Regions from separate parts of the Cupriavidus sp. 01L415 genome, predicted to be linked through region 1. Evidence: predicted binding sites of a transcription regulator. Region 1 holds the regulator's gene; each other region holds the start of a gene.
What was found. Region 1 encodes LexA, which represses DNA repair genes until DNA is damaged. Its sites were predicted from a motif close to ACTGTATNNNNATACAGT; they were not measured.
Positions count from the first base shown of each region.

Region 2: the regulator LexA is predicted to act here: its motif matches at 1,453-1,470, upstream of imuA (translesion DNA synthesis-associated protein ImuA).
Region 3: the regulator LexA is predicted to act here: its motif matches at 1,539-1,556, upstream of dinB (DNA polymerase IV).

Region 1 is NZ_JBFTSP010000002.1:205,250-208,992, reverse strand. Features, by position in the region: gene rpsR (30S ribosomal protein S18) at 1-228, opposite strand, end outside; gene priB (primosomal replication protein N) at 232-531, opposite strand; gene rpsF (30S ribosomal protein S6) at 621-995, opposite strand; gene AC1DOX_RS06225 (asparaginase) at 1,137-2,138, opposite strand; gene lexA (transcriptional repressor LexA) at 2,355-3,011, shown strand; tRNA gene AC1DOX_RS06215 (tRNA-His) at 3,706-3,743, opposite strand, start outside.
Region 2 is NZ_JBFTSP010000035.1:30,795-34,537, reverse strand. Features, by position in the region: gene AC1DOX_RS27710 (nitrogen fixation protein NifQ) at 1-7, shown strand, start outside; gene AC1DOX_RS27705 (hypothetical protein) at 4-933, shown strand; gene AC1DOX_RS27700 (hypothetical protein) at 941-1,264, opposite strand; gene imuA (translesion DNA synthesis-associated protein ImuA) at 1,550-2,464, shown strand; gene AC1DOX_RS27690 (Y-family DNA polymerase) at 2,373-3,743, shown strand, end outside.
Region 3 is NZ_JBFTSP010000005.1:107,905-111,647, forward strand. Features, by position in the region: gene AC1DOX_RS11945 (MFS transporter) at 1-164, opposite strand, end outside; gene dinB (DNA polymerase IV) at 347-1,516, opposite strand; gene rarD (EamA family transporter RarD) at 1,654-2,559, opposite strand; gene AC1DOX_RS11960 (TRAP transporter substrate-binding protein) at 2,669-3,743, opposite strand, start outside.

The DNA of each region.
Region 1 (3,743 bases):
CTTGATAGCCGTATCCAGCTGACGCTGATAGTGAGCCTTGGTACCGGTCAGGCGGGCCGGCGTGATCTTGCCGTTGTCGCCGATGAAGTCCTTCAGGGTGTCCAGATCCTTGTAGTCGATCTGTTCCACACCAGCCACGGTGAAGCGGCAGAAGCGCTTGCGCTTGAACAGCGGATTCTGTTGCTGGAAGCGCTTCTTGTTCTTGTTGTCACGTTTGACGAATGCCATGATTCAATCCTTTACGAATGCTTTACATCCAGTGATGTGAAAGACCAGAGTCTTGCTGTTGCGGTGCTTGCGGGCCAGGAATCCTTCGCAGTCGAGCAACGTGCCGAGCGGTAACCGCTCAAGCCGCTGACCGACGGGGCCGATCCCCATGGCCGCAATGGCAAATTCCACCTGCCGGGGCGTTTCCGCCTCCAGCGTCTCGCCGGCATGCTGCAAGATGCAGTTGACGACGGGCACGCCGGCCGGGGTGTAGCGCAGCGCATCGCGTTCGACGAGGGTGGCGGCTAGCCGGAGCTGGTTCACCGCGAATTTCCCTGGATCTCGCTTGCCTGTTCGCTGTCTTGCCTGCCGTGATCAGGGTTACCTGCCACGACCTGCACCGCAGTCCGCACTCAGGCGGCCTGGCCTTCCGTGGTCGTTTGCGCGGCCTTGCGGGCTTCTTCGCGCTGCACTTCCTTCATCATCGGCGAAGGAGCGGTTTCAGCCTTCTTGGTCTGAACGATCAGGTGACGCAGCACGGCATCGTTGAACTTGAAGGCGTGCTCGAGTTCAGCCAGGGTTTCCTTGCCGCATTCGATGTTCAGGCAAACGTAGTGAGCCTTGGCCAGCTTCTGGATCATGTAGGCCATCTGACGGCGGCCCCAGTCTTCCACGCGGTGAACCTGGCCGTTTTGCGACGTGACGAGCTGCTTGTAACGCTCGATCATCGCCGGCACTTGTTCGCTCTGGTCCGGATGGACGATGAATACGATTTCGTAATGACGCATTGACGCTCCTTTTGGGATGAGCCACCCGGGCGTCACAGTCCGGTGTGGCAAGGTTGGATAGCCTGCGAGTATAGCCCGACTATTGACAACCACGCAAGCCAGGCTCTCGGCCTACCCCACTGGCACACCAGCGGGAATCCATCAGTATTGTCTGAAAATCGCCTGCAAGCGGGCGACATCCGTGCCAAGCGACGGCTCGCCGGCCAGCGCCAGCAGCAAAAGCACCCGCGCCTTGAATGGATTGAGGTCCGCGGCAGAGGCAAACAGGCCCGCCTCCAGACGACTTTGCGTAGGAATCGCCACATGACCGGCACCGGTCCGGGAGCTCCTCACAACAGCCACGCCGGCGCTGGCGGCATCCGCTAGCGCCACCGACAGGGTTTCATGGACGGACCCGTTCCCCGCTGCAGCCACCACCAAACCCTTGACGCCCGCCCCCACCATCGCATCGATAGCCACCCTGCCCGGCTGCGCATAACTGGCAATAATCTCAACGAGCGGCCAGCGCGTTGGCACCGCCAACGGCGACGCACCCAGGAACTGCGGTACACGAACGAACCGGACGAAGTCATCCTGCACGAACCCCAGTGGTCCCGCGACAGGCGACACAAAGGCGTTCACGGCCGAAGTATGGGCCTTGGTGACATCGCGCGCCGCATGGATCTCCTGATTGAGCACGACCAGCACGCCTTTTCCGCGCGCACTGGGGCTGGCGGCCACGCGCACCGCATCGAGCAAATTCAAAGGGCCATCGGCGGATAGCGAAGTCGACGGGCGCATGGCAGCGGTCATTACCACTGGCACGGGACATGTCTGCGTCAAATGCAGGAACATGGCCGTTTCCTCCAGCGTATCGGTACCGTGCGTGATGACGATGCCAGCCACATCCGGCTGCGCCGACCAGTGCGTCACGCGCCGGGCAAGCGTCGCCCACAGGCCGAACGACATGTCCTTGCTATCCACCTGCGCCACTTGCTCGGCTTCGATGCGCGCGACATCTGCCAGCGCGGGCACGGCCTGGACCAGCGCGGAGACGGGAACGGTAGCAGCCTGATACTGCGCACTGCTGGCTGGGTTGCCGGAAGAACCGGCGATGGTGCCGCCGGTAGCGAGCACAACAATGCGGGGCGGGGATGCGGACATATATAGAGGGACGTCGGATCGGATCAGTCGATGCGCGCCGATTGTAACTGCCGCGCCGCCTGCGCTGACCCATGACAAACCCGCGGCAAAGACGTGGCGAAACCGCGATGTCGAGTCCCCGCCTCTCAAATTGTGCTTGCACTTCACTCGATACTGTATAAAATCACAGCATACTGTTTAAACATACAGTGCTTCGGCACGAGAGACCGGCGACCCATGGCGACCCTGACACCCCGGCAGCAGCAGATCTTCGACCTGATTCGCAACGCGATCCGAAGCACCGGCTTTCCCCCCACGCGCGCCGAGATCGCCGCCGAATTCGGCTTCTCCTCGCCTAATTCGGCGGAGGAGCATCTGCGTGCGCTGGCACGCAAGGGCGTGATCGAACTCACACCTGGCGCGTCGCGCGGCATCCGTCTCAAGGTAGCCCGTAGCGATTCAGAATTATCGGACCAGTTTTCGCTGCCGATGGCCGGCGTACTGCAATTGACGCTACCGCTGGTGGGCCGTGTTGCTGCCGGCAGCCCGATACTGGCTGCAGAGCATATCGATCGCCAATACCACGTGGACGCGTCCGTGTTTGACGAGCGCCCCGATTACTTGCTGCGCGTGCGCGGCCTGAGCATGCGCGACGCAGGCATCCTGGATGGCGACCTGTTGGCGGTGAAGAAAGCCAGCGAAGCACCGAATGGCAAAATCGTCGTGGCGCGGCTTGGTGACGACGTCACCGTCAAACGCTTGAAAAAACGGGGCGACACCATCGAATTGATCGCCGAGAACCCTGATTTTGCCAACATCGTGGTGCAGGCCGGCCGCGAGGAATTTTCCCTGGAAGGCATTGCCGTGGGGCTGATCCGCTCTTCAGGCTTCTGACTTCCCAGACTCCGGCAGGCGTCCGCCTGTCCTAGTCACCCGCTTTGCTTTGCCAACGCCGCCCCGTTCTTTTCGAACGACGGGCGCGGACCCCTGCTGTCGCAAATCACGAGGTGTTGCCATGCTGCCAGTCAACCACATTGCTTCCCGGCGCCCGGTCAAACCGGTGCCGTTCCGGCAAACCAAGGGCGTTCGCGTCTACCAGGGCGCACAGCGTCGTACGATGGTCGGCAGCATGGCAGCCATCTGCCGAATGCTCGAGCTAGCCGATTCCCCCGCGAAGCTAGCCGTCTGAGCCAGCGCCTACCGCCTCTCGACGGCACTTCAAAAACGCTGCAGTCGTGCACTCTTCACGCCCTTGCAAGAAGCGCAGTTGTGCGCTCATAAGGTGTAAATAGGTACTCTTCAGATCTGGAGGGAGGCTGCTCAAGCTCATTTGCGCGCTATCGAATCACTGGCGCACACGTGCCGCAGCGCAGGACCGGACTTGTTGCCCCGCGAGTGCCGGTTTTTTTTCGCCCAGATGCATGGCCGCGCAACTTTGAATCGGGAGCCAATGCGTTGACCACGTTCGAGATCAGGATCGCCGTGATGCATGCGAGCGCAAGGCATGCGGCGCTATTTGGCCGATGCGCGGAACATGGAGCAGAAAGCAAAACAGCGCATCCGAAGATGCGCTGTTTCAGGAATTTTTTGGGGTGGCTGATGGGACTCGAACCCACGACGACAGGA
Region 2 (3,743 bases), on a different contig from region 1:
GGCATGACGCCGCGCCAACCCCGCTGGCCTTCCGCCTTGCCAGCCATGCTGGCGGCGCTGGTGCTGGCCGCCTGCGCGTCGCAGGGTGTCGAGCGCCGGCCAACGCAGACGCCATTGCCCGCCGAGGCCAACGGCATCTGGTACAGCGCTGCCGTGGATGCGGTGTCTTATACCGACGATGCCGGCAATTGCATCCAGTCCCGCACGAACGATGGCCGCGTGAGCACGGCTGCCACGCTGTCACCCGCGCCAGCGAGCGGCGCCGGGCTGGGGCAGGTCGTGCGGGATGCGGACGGCCGTTTCATCGTGACGCGGTTTGGATTTGGCAAGGATGGCGGCGTCGCCTGGGCCGCGCCGGGGCAGGGCACGGTGGTCGCGGGCGAAGTCAGTGGGCTGGCGCCGGCACGGCGGCGTATCGGCGTGTGGCCGGTATCGTCCAACACCTATGTGGTGAGCTGGTTCGAACGCCGCGAAGACGGCACGCAGGGGCCGGGGCCCGCCGGCGTCAGCCTGCTGACGCTGGACCGGAGCGTATCGCCCGTGCGCGGGACGGAGCGTGAACTGGTGACGGGGCTGGTCAAGCCGGTGGGGGTGGCCGTACGCGGCAACGTGCTCTATATCGGCGACCAGTCGTTGCGCAAGATCTATGTGGCGGACCTGGAGCAGGTCTCGCGCGTGCCGGTCGCGGCATCGACGCTGAAGGTATTGGCCCAGACCGACAGCGACCAGTTTGCGCTGGCGCCGAACGGAGACCTGTTCACCGGCGGCCGGGAGGGCGTGATCCGGCGGATTGCGCCCGACGGTACGGTCAGCGTGGTGGCGGAGGGCTTCCAGTCGATTCGCGGCGTCGCCTTCGATGCCGGACGCCGGCAGTTGTACGCCATCGAACATGGCAAGGGCACGTCCACACTGCGCAGGTTGCCAGTGGACTGAGCGCCGGTCAGGCGCGATCCAGCTCGTCGCTGTGCCACCACGCATCCAGCAGTGGCTGGAAGCGGTCGTCAGGCGCCGGTGGCACGCGGGAGCTCTTGCGCGAGGGCGGCAGTTCGCGGCCGGTGAGCTGGTAGAACACGGCGTTGGGCAGGGTGCCGGGGCCGTAGGGCACATGATCGACGACGCTCATCTGCCGCGCCGCCTTCAATGCACGAGTCGTTTCCTCGGCCGTGAGCCCGCTGGTGTCGGCCAGCGCATCGCGTCGCAGCGGACCCTCGCGCTGCAGACCGGCAATCAGCAGATGCACGCATTCGCGCGTATTCCGTTTCATAGGCGTGCATTTTTCCGCACCTGCCCTCGACTGCACAATCGGACGTGACATTTGTTTGCAATCTGTTGTGGATTTTCATGACAGATGCCCCCCTTTAGTGGGAGGAAGCAAGATGTTCCATCCATCGCGGCTCGCTTTGTGCAATGCCTGTTCCACATCGCGCGTGTCCCTCTTGCGTCGGCGCCAATACTGTATAAACATACAGTATCGAGAAACTTCCAGCGCGCGTGCCGATGGGTTTTTACCTTTCGACACGAGCCTCCCGCATCACCAATGACCGCGCCAATGACTGCGCTATCGCATGCCGCACCGCTCCTGGCGGAGGACCGCGCATCCCCATCGCCACTATCGACCTTGCCGCCCCCGCTCTCCGGACCCGGGCGCCGGGTGGCGGTCAGCGAGCTCGAACACCGCTACCCCGGGCTGTGGCGCGCCGGCCAGCTGGGCCGTGCCGGCCGCCTGCCGGTGTGCCCGACCGGCTATGGCGCGTTGACGGCGGAACTGCCCGGCGGCGGCTGGCCCACTGGCGCGGTGACGGAACTGCTGCTGGCGCAGGATGGCGCGGGGGAGTTACGCCTGCTGATGCCGGCCTTGCGCACCCTGACCGCCGCAGGGCGCCGCGTGGGGCTGGTCAATCCGCCGTACCTGCCCAATGCGGCCGGACTGGCCGATGGCCGGCTGCCCGCGCGTCAGCTCTATTGGGTACGGCCCTCGGCGGAGGCCACGCTGGCCTCCCGGCGTACGGACATGCTGTGGGCGGCCGAGCAGATGCTGCGCAGCCAGGCCTTTGGCGCCGTGCTGGTCTGGCTGGCCGGTGCGCGGCCGGAGGCGCTGCGCCGCCTGCAGGTGTTGGCGCAGGCCGGTGACACGGTCGTCTGGGCGTTGCGTCCGCTGCGCGTGCTGCATGAATCGTCGCCAGCCATGCTGCGCCTGGCGTTGTCACCGCTGCCCGGCAATGTGATGTCGATCGTCTTCCATAAGCGGCGAGGCCCCGTGCGGGACACGCCGCTGCTGTTGCCGCTCGATGGCATGGCGCACGTGCCCGGACGTGCCGCCGCGCCCGCGGGTTCCCCCGTTGTTTCGCCTGCCGTCGCGGCAGGGCCTGATCATGTTCACGACCATGCCGGCGTGGCCCACGTACTGGATCGCGGTGCACCTGCCGCGCCTGTCGCTGGACGCGTTGCAACCGAGCTGGCCTGAGGCCGCCGGCGCCCCCTCCGCGCCTTTCGCGCCCTCTGCCCCCGACACCGGTACGCTGCATCAGGCGCTGCCGGTGGCGGTGGTGGAGCACGAGCGCGTGGTGCTGGCCAACGGTCCGGCCATGGCGCTGGGCGTGCGCTACGGCATGCGGCGCGGCGGCGTGCAGGCGCTCTCCGCGGACGTCGTTCAGCTCGATCGCGACCCCGTGGCGGAGGCCGCATTGATGACGTCGGTGGCGCTGACGTTGCTGCATTTCACGCCGGCCGTGACGATCGACCCCGAGCCGGAGGCCGCCACCGTCATGCTCGACGTGACCGCCAGCCTGCGCCTGTTTGGTGGCCATCGCGCGCTGTGCCGGGCCATCCGCGCCCGCGTGCGCCAGCTGGGTACCTTCGCGCAGATCGGCAGCGGCACCACCGCGCAGGGTGCGGCGTGGCTCGCGCGCCAGCCGCTACGGCGCGGGCCGCGTGGCATCGTGCGGCCCGCGCGCCGGGCGGTGAGCGCCGCGCGCATGACGCGCCTGCTGGACCGGTTGCCGGTGGAATGCCTGCACACGCTGGCCGATCCGGCATGGCTGGAGGGGGTCGGCTGCCGCACGCTGGCGCAGGTGCGCCGCCTGCCGCGCGCGGGACTGTCGCGCCGGATCGGCACCGAACTGCTGGACCGGCTGGACCAGGCCTATGGCAAGGTGCCAACCGGGTTTGCGTGGTTCGAGGCGCCGCCGACGTTTGCGCAGCGGTTGGAGCTGCCGGGCCGGATCGAGTCGGCCGAGGGCGTGCTGGCCGGTGCGCAGCGGCTGCTGCTGGCGCTCTCGGGCTGGCTGGCCGCGCAACAGGCCGGCGTGACGCGCTGCGTGCTGGTGCTGGAACACGAGCGCTACCGGCTGGGCGAGGACACCGACAGCACGCTCGTGCCGCTGGGGCTGGCGCAGCCGAGCCGCGACGCGGCCCACCTGTCGAAGCTGCTGCGCGAAAAGCTCGACAAGGTCCGCTTTCATGCGCCCGTGGGCGGCCTGGCCTTGCGCGTGGAGGCGATGGAGACCTGCGTGCCGCAGAGCGATTCGCTGTTCCCGGAGCCCGGTGCGGAGCCTGCCGAGCTGGGCCGCCTGCTCGACACGCTGATGGCGCGCCTCGGCCGCGACAACGTGTTGCAGCCGCGCCCGCTGGCCGACCATCGTCCCGAACGCGCGAACCAGTGGTGCCCGGTGGACGAGCCGCCCGCGCGCGGCGCGGCGCGGTCGCCCGCCATCGGCGCTCCGCCGCCGGAACGTCCGCTGTGG
Region 3 (3,743 bases), on a different contig from region 1:
AGTTGCAGCGCCCGGGCGATCGGGCCCACCAGTGGCTGGGCGTAGTAGAGGTTGGCGACGATCATGCCGCAGGCGGCGGCCAGCAGCGGCGTGATCCATGCGGCGGGCTGGGTGGTGCCTTCGGTGGCGTCCTGGTCGGTACGTTGCGCGGTGGCGGGGGTCATGAGGCTTCCTGAACGGACTTGCGGGCCGGCAGGCCGTCATGCTTGTTTGGGGGGACCGCTGGCCGGCAAAGACGGAATGCAGCGTGCGGGGCCGGGGACGAGCGCGATCGGTTGCCGCGCCATCAAGCGGCCGATTCTACCTGGAGATAGATAGGGGCGTCGGGCGTAGGGTCTTGGGCCGGCTACGGGTCCAGGTCGTCATCGAAGCGGAATTCCTCCTGCACCGCGGCAGGATCATCGCCTTGTTCGCCGGCCGGCATCAGCGCACTCACGCGTACGCCCAGCAGCCGGATCCGGCGCTCCAGCGGAATCCGCTTCAGGCACTCCGTGGCACCGCGCCGGATTGCCGCGCCGTCCGCGGTATGCGCGGTCATCGTCAGGTCGCGCGTCACGGTACGGAAATCATCAAAGCGCAGCTTGATCCCCACCGTTCGCCCCACGTAGCCCTTGCGGCGCAGATCCTCCGCCACGCGCATGCAGAGCTTGGTGAACGATTCCGACAGCAGTGGCCGGTCACCGCGCGGGTGCAGGTCGCGCTCGAAGGTGGTTTCGCGGCTCATCGACTTGGGTTCGTGGCTCACCACCACCTGGCGGTCGTCGCGCCCGTGCGCCACCTCCACCAGCCAGCTTGCGTAGTTGCGGCCGAAGTGCGCCTGCAGCAAGCCCTGATCCGCCTCGGCCAGGTCGCCGACGGTGTCGATGCCAATGGCCGTCAGCTTCTCCGCGGCTTTCGGACCAATCCCATTGACCTTGCGCGCCGCCAACGGCCAGATGCGCGTGGGGATGTCGGCCGGGGTCAGGATAGTCAGGCCATCCGGCTTGTCGAGTTCGGAGCCGATCTTGGCCAGCAGCTTGTTGGGTGCCACGCAGATCGAACAGGTCAGCCCGGTGGCCTCCCTGACCGCCGCCTTGATGCGCGCGGCGACATCGCGGGGTTCGCCCGGCACATCGGTCAGGTCGATATAGATCTCGTCGATGCCGCGGTCTTCCACCTCGGCCGTGAAAGTACGCACGGCCGCCTTGAACAGCCCGGAATAACGCCGGTAGGCATCGAAGTCCGTCGGCAGCAGGACCGCGTCCGGCGCGAGCCTGGCGGCTTTCATCATGCCCATCGCCGAGAACACGCCCAGCGCCCGGGCCTCGTAGGTGGACGTGGTCACGACACCGCGTCCTACGTAGTCACGCAGGCGTGCATAGCGGCGCGAGCCGTCGGGCAGGGTTTCCGGAATGGCGTTGCGGCCGCCGCCGATCACCACGGCCTGGCCACGCAAGTCGGGATAACGCAGCAGTTCGACGGACGCATAGAAGGCGTCCATATCGAGATGGGCGATGCGCCGGGTGGTCGGGGGCATGAAGGTAAGGGGGCGCGTCGATACTGTATAAACGTACAGTATAGTGCGTCAGCTTCTGTATGCCGAGTGAGTGCCGGGTGAGACGTCAGAACGGCACCACAACAATCATTAGCCGCAAAGATTGATCGATCTATTTTTCAAGAGCTCTGATTCTTGATATCGATAGCGGAAAGCCGGTTGCGCCGCGAGATCCACATTCCCTCCATCGCATAGATGGCCAGCGATACCCAGATCAGCGCATAGCCGAGCTGCTTCTGGGCGGGGAACGGCTCGTGCCAGAGCCAGATGCCCAGCAGCAGTTGCAGGGTGGGGCCGGCGTACTGCAGCAGCCCCAGCAGCGACAGCGGAATCCGTCGCGCGCCGGCGGCAAAGAACAGCAGCGGCACGGCCGTGACCGGGCCGGCCATCAGCAGCAGGAATTGCGTACCCGGCGCTGCGGCGCGGGTGGTGTCCTGTCCGGTCAGAAACAGAAATCCCAGCGAAACGAGAGCAATCGGAAACAACAGGAGCGTTTCCAGCGACAGCCCCTCGAGGGCACCCAGCGCGCCGGTCTTGCGCAACAGGCCGTAGCCGCCGAACGTGGCCGCCAGCGCCAGCGCGATCCAGGGCAACTGGCCGGCGGATACCGTCAGCCACAACACACCTGCCGCGGCGATGGCAATCGACAGCCATTGGCCGGGGCGAAGCCGCTCATGCAGAAACAGCACGCCCAGCAGCACACTGAACAGCGGGTTGATGAAGTAGCCCAGGCTGGCATCCACCACGCGGTTGGCGGAAACCGCCCAGATATAGAGGAACCAGTTGCCGCAGAGCAGCGCCGCGCTGGCGGCAAACCCCAGGATCAGGCGCGGATTCCCGGCCACCTCGCGCAACCAACCGAAATGGCGCCGCCACAGCAGGATTGCGCCCAGGAAGACGAGCGACCACACCATGCGGTGCAGCAGGATCTCGATCGGCGCCACGCCGTGCAGGGACTTGATGTAGAGGGGCAGCAAGCCCCAGATGATGTACGCGAGCAGCGCGTAGAGGATGCCGATTTGCATGGGAATGTCCGGTAAGTGCGGCGGATTCTACCGGGGATGAAAAAAGCCCGTGCGCGGGGCACGGGCTTTCCTCTTTCCTGCCAGGTCGCCCCGGGGCGGGGCGCTCGGCTTACAGCTTGTGGGTGAAGCTGAACTGCGAGAATGCCTGCTCGGCCACGTTGAACCAGGCGGCCTCGTTGTTGCGGAACACGCGCCAGTCGTCGTAGATCTTCTTGAACGACGGGTTCTTGGCGGTTTCGTCCGCATACGCTTCCTGCGTGGCCTTGAAGCAGGCCTCCATGATCTCCTTCGAGAACGGACGCAGCTTCACGCCGTTTTCCAGCAGACGAGCCAGCGCCTGCGGGTTCACGGTGTCGTACTTGGCCATCATGTTGGTGTGCGCCTCGATGGTGGCGGTCTCCAGCGCGCGCTTGTACTGGGCCGGCAGCTTCTCGAACGCCGGTGCGGAGGCGTAGAACGACAGCTGCGCGCTGCCTTCCCACCAGCCCGGGTAGTAGTAGTACGGCGCCACCTTGTAGAAGCCGAGCTTTTCGTCGTCGTACGGGCCCACCCATTCGGCGGCGTCGATCGTGCCCTTTTCCAGCGCGGGGTAGATGTCACCACCGGCAATCTGTTGCGGCACCACGCCCAGGCGCGACAGCACCACGCCGGCAAACCCGGCAATGCGGTACTTCAGGCCTTGCAGGTCGGCCACGGTCTTGATTTCCTTGCGGAACCAGCCGCCCATCTGGGCGTTGGTGTTGCCGCCCAGGAAGTTGACGATGTTGTATTCCTTGAAGAACTCGCGCATCAGCTTCATGCCGTTGCCCTGCATCATCCACGCGGTCTGCTGGCGCGCGGTCAGGCCAAACGGGACCGTGGTGTCAAAGCACAGCGTCGGATTCTTGCCGAAGTAGTAGTAGCCGGCCGTATGGCCGATCTGCACGGTCTGGTTCTGCACCGCGTCCAGCACCTGCAGGCCCGGGACGACTTCGCCGGCGGCAAACACCTTGATGTTGAACTTGCCATCGGTCAGTTCCTTCACGCGCTGCGACAGCAGCTCGGCGGCCCCGAAAATGGTATCGAGCGACTTGGGGAAGCTGGAGGCCAGGCGCCATTCCACCGCGGGATTGCTGCCGACCACTGCCGGCGCCGCGGGGGCGCTGGCCGATGCGGCGGGAGCCGCCGGCTTGTCTTCCTTGCCA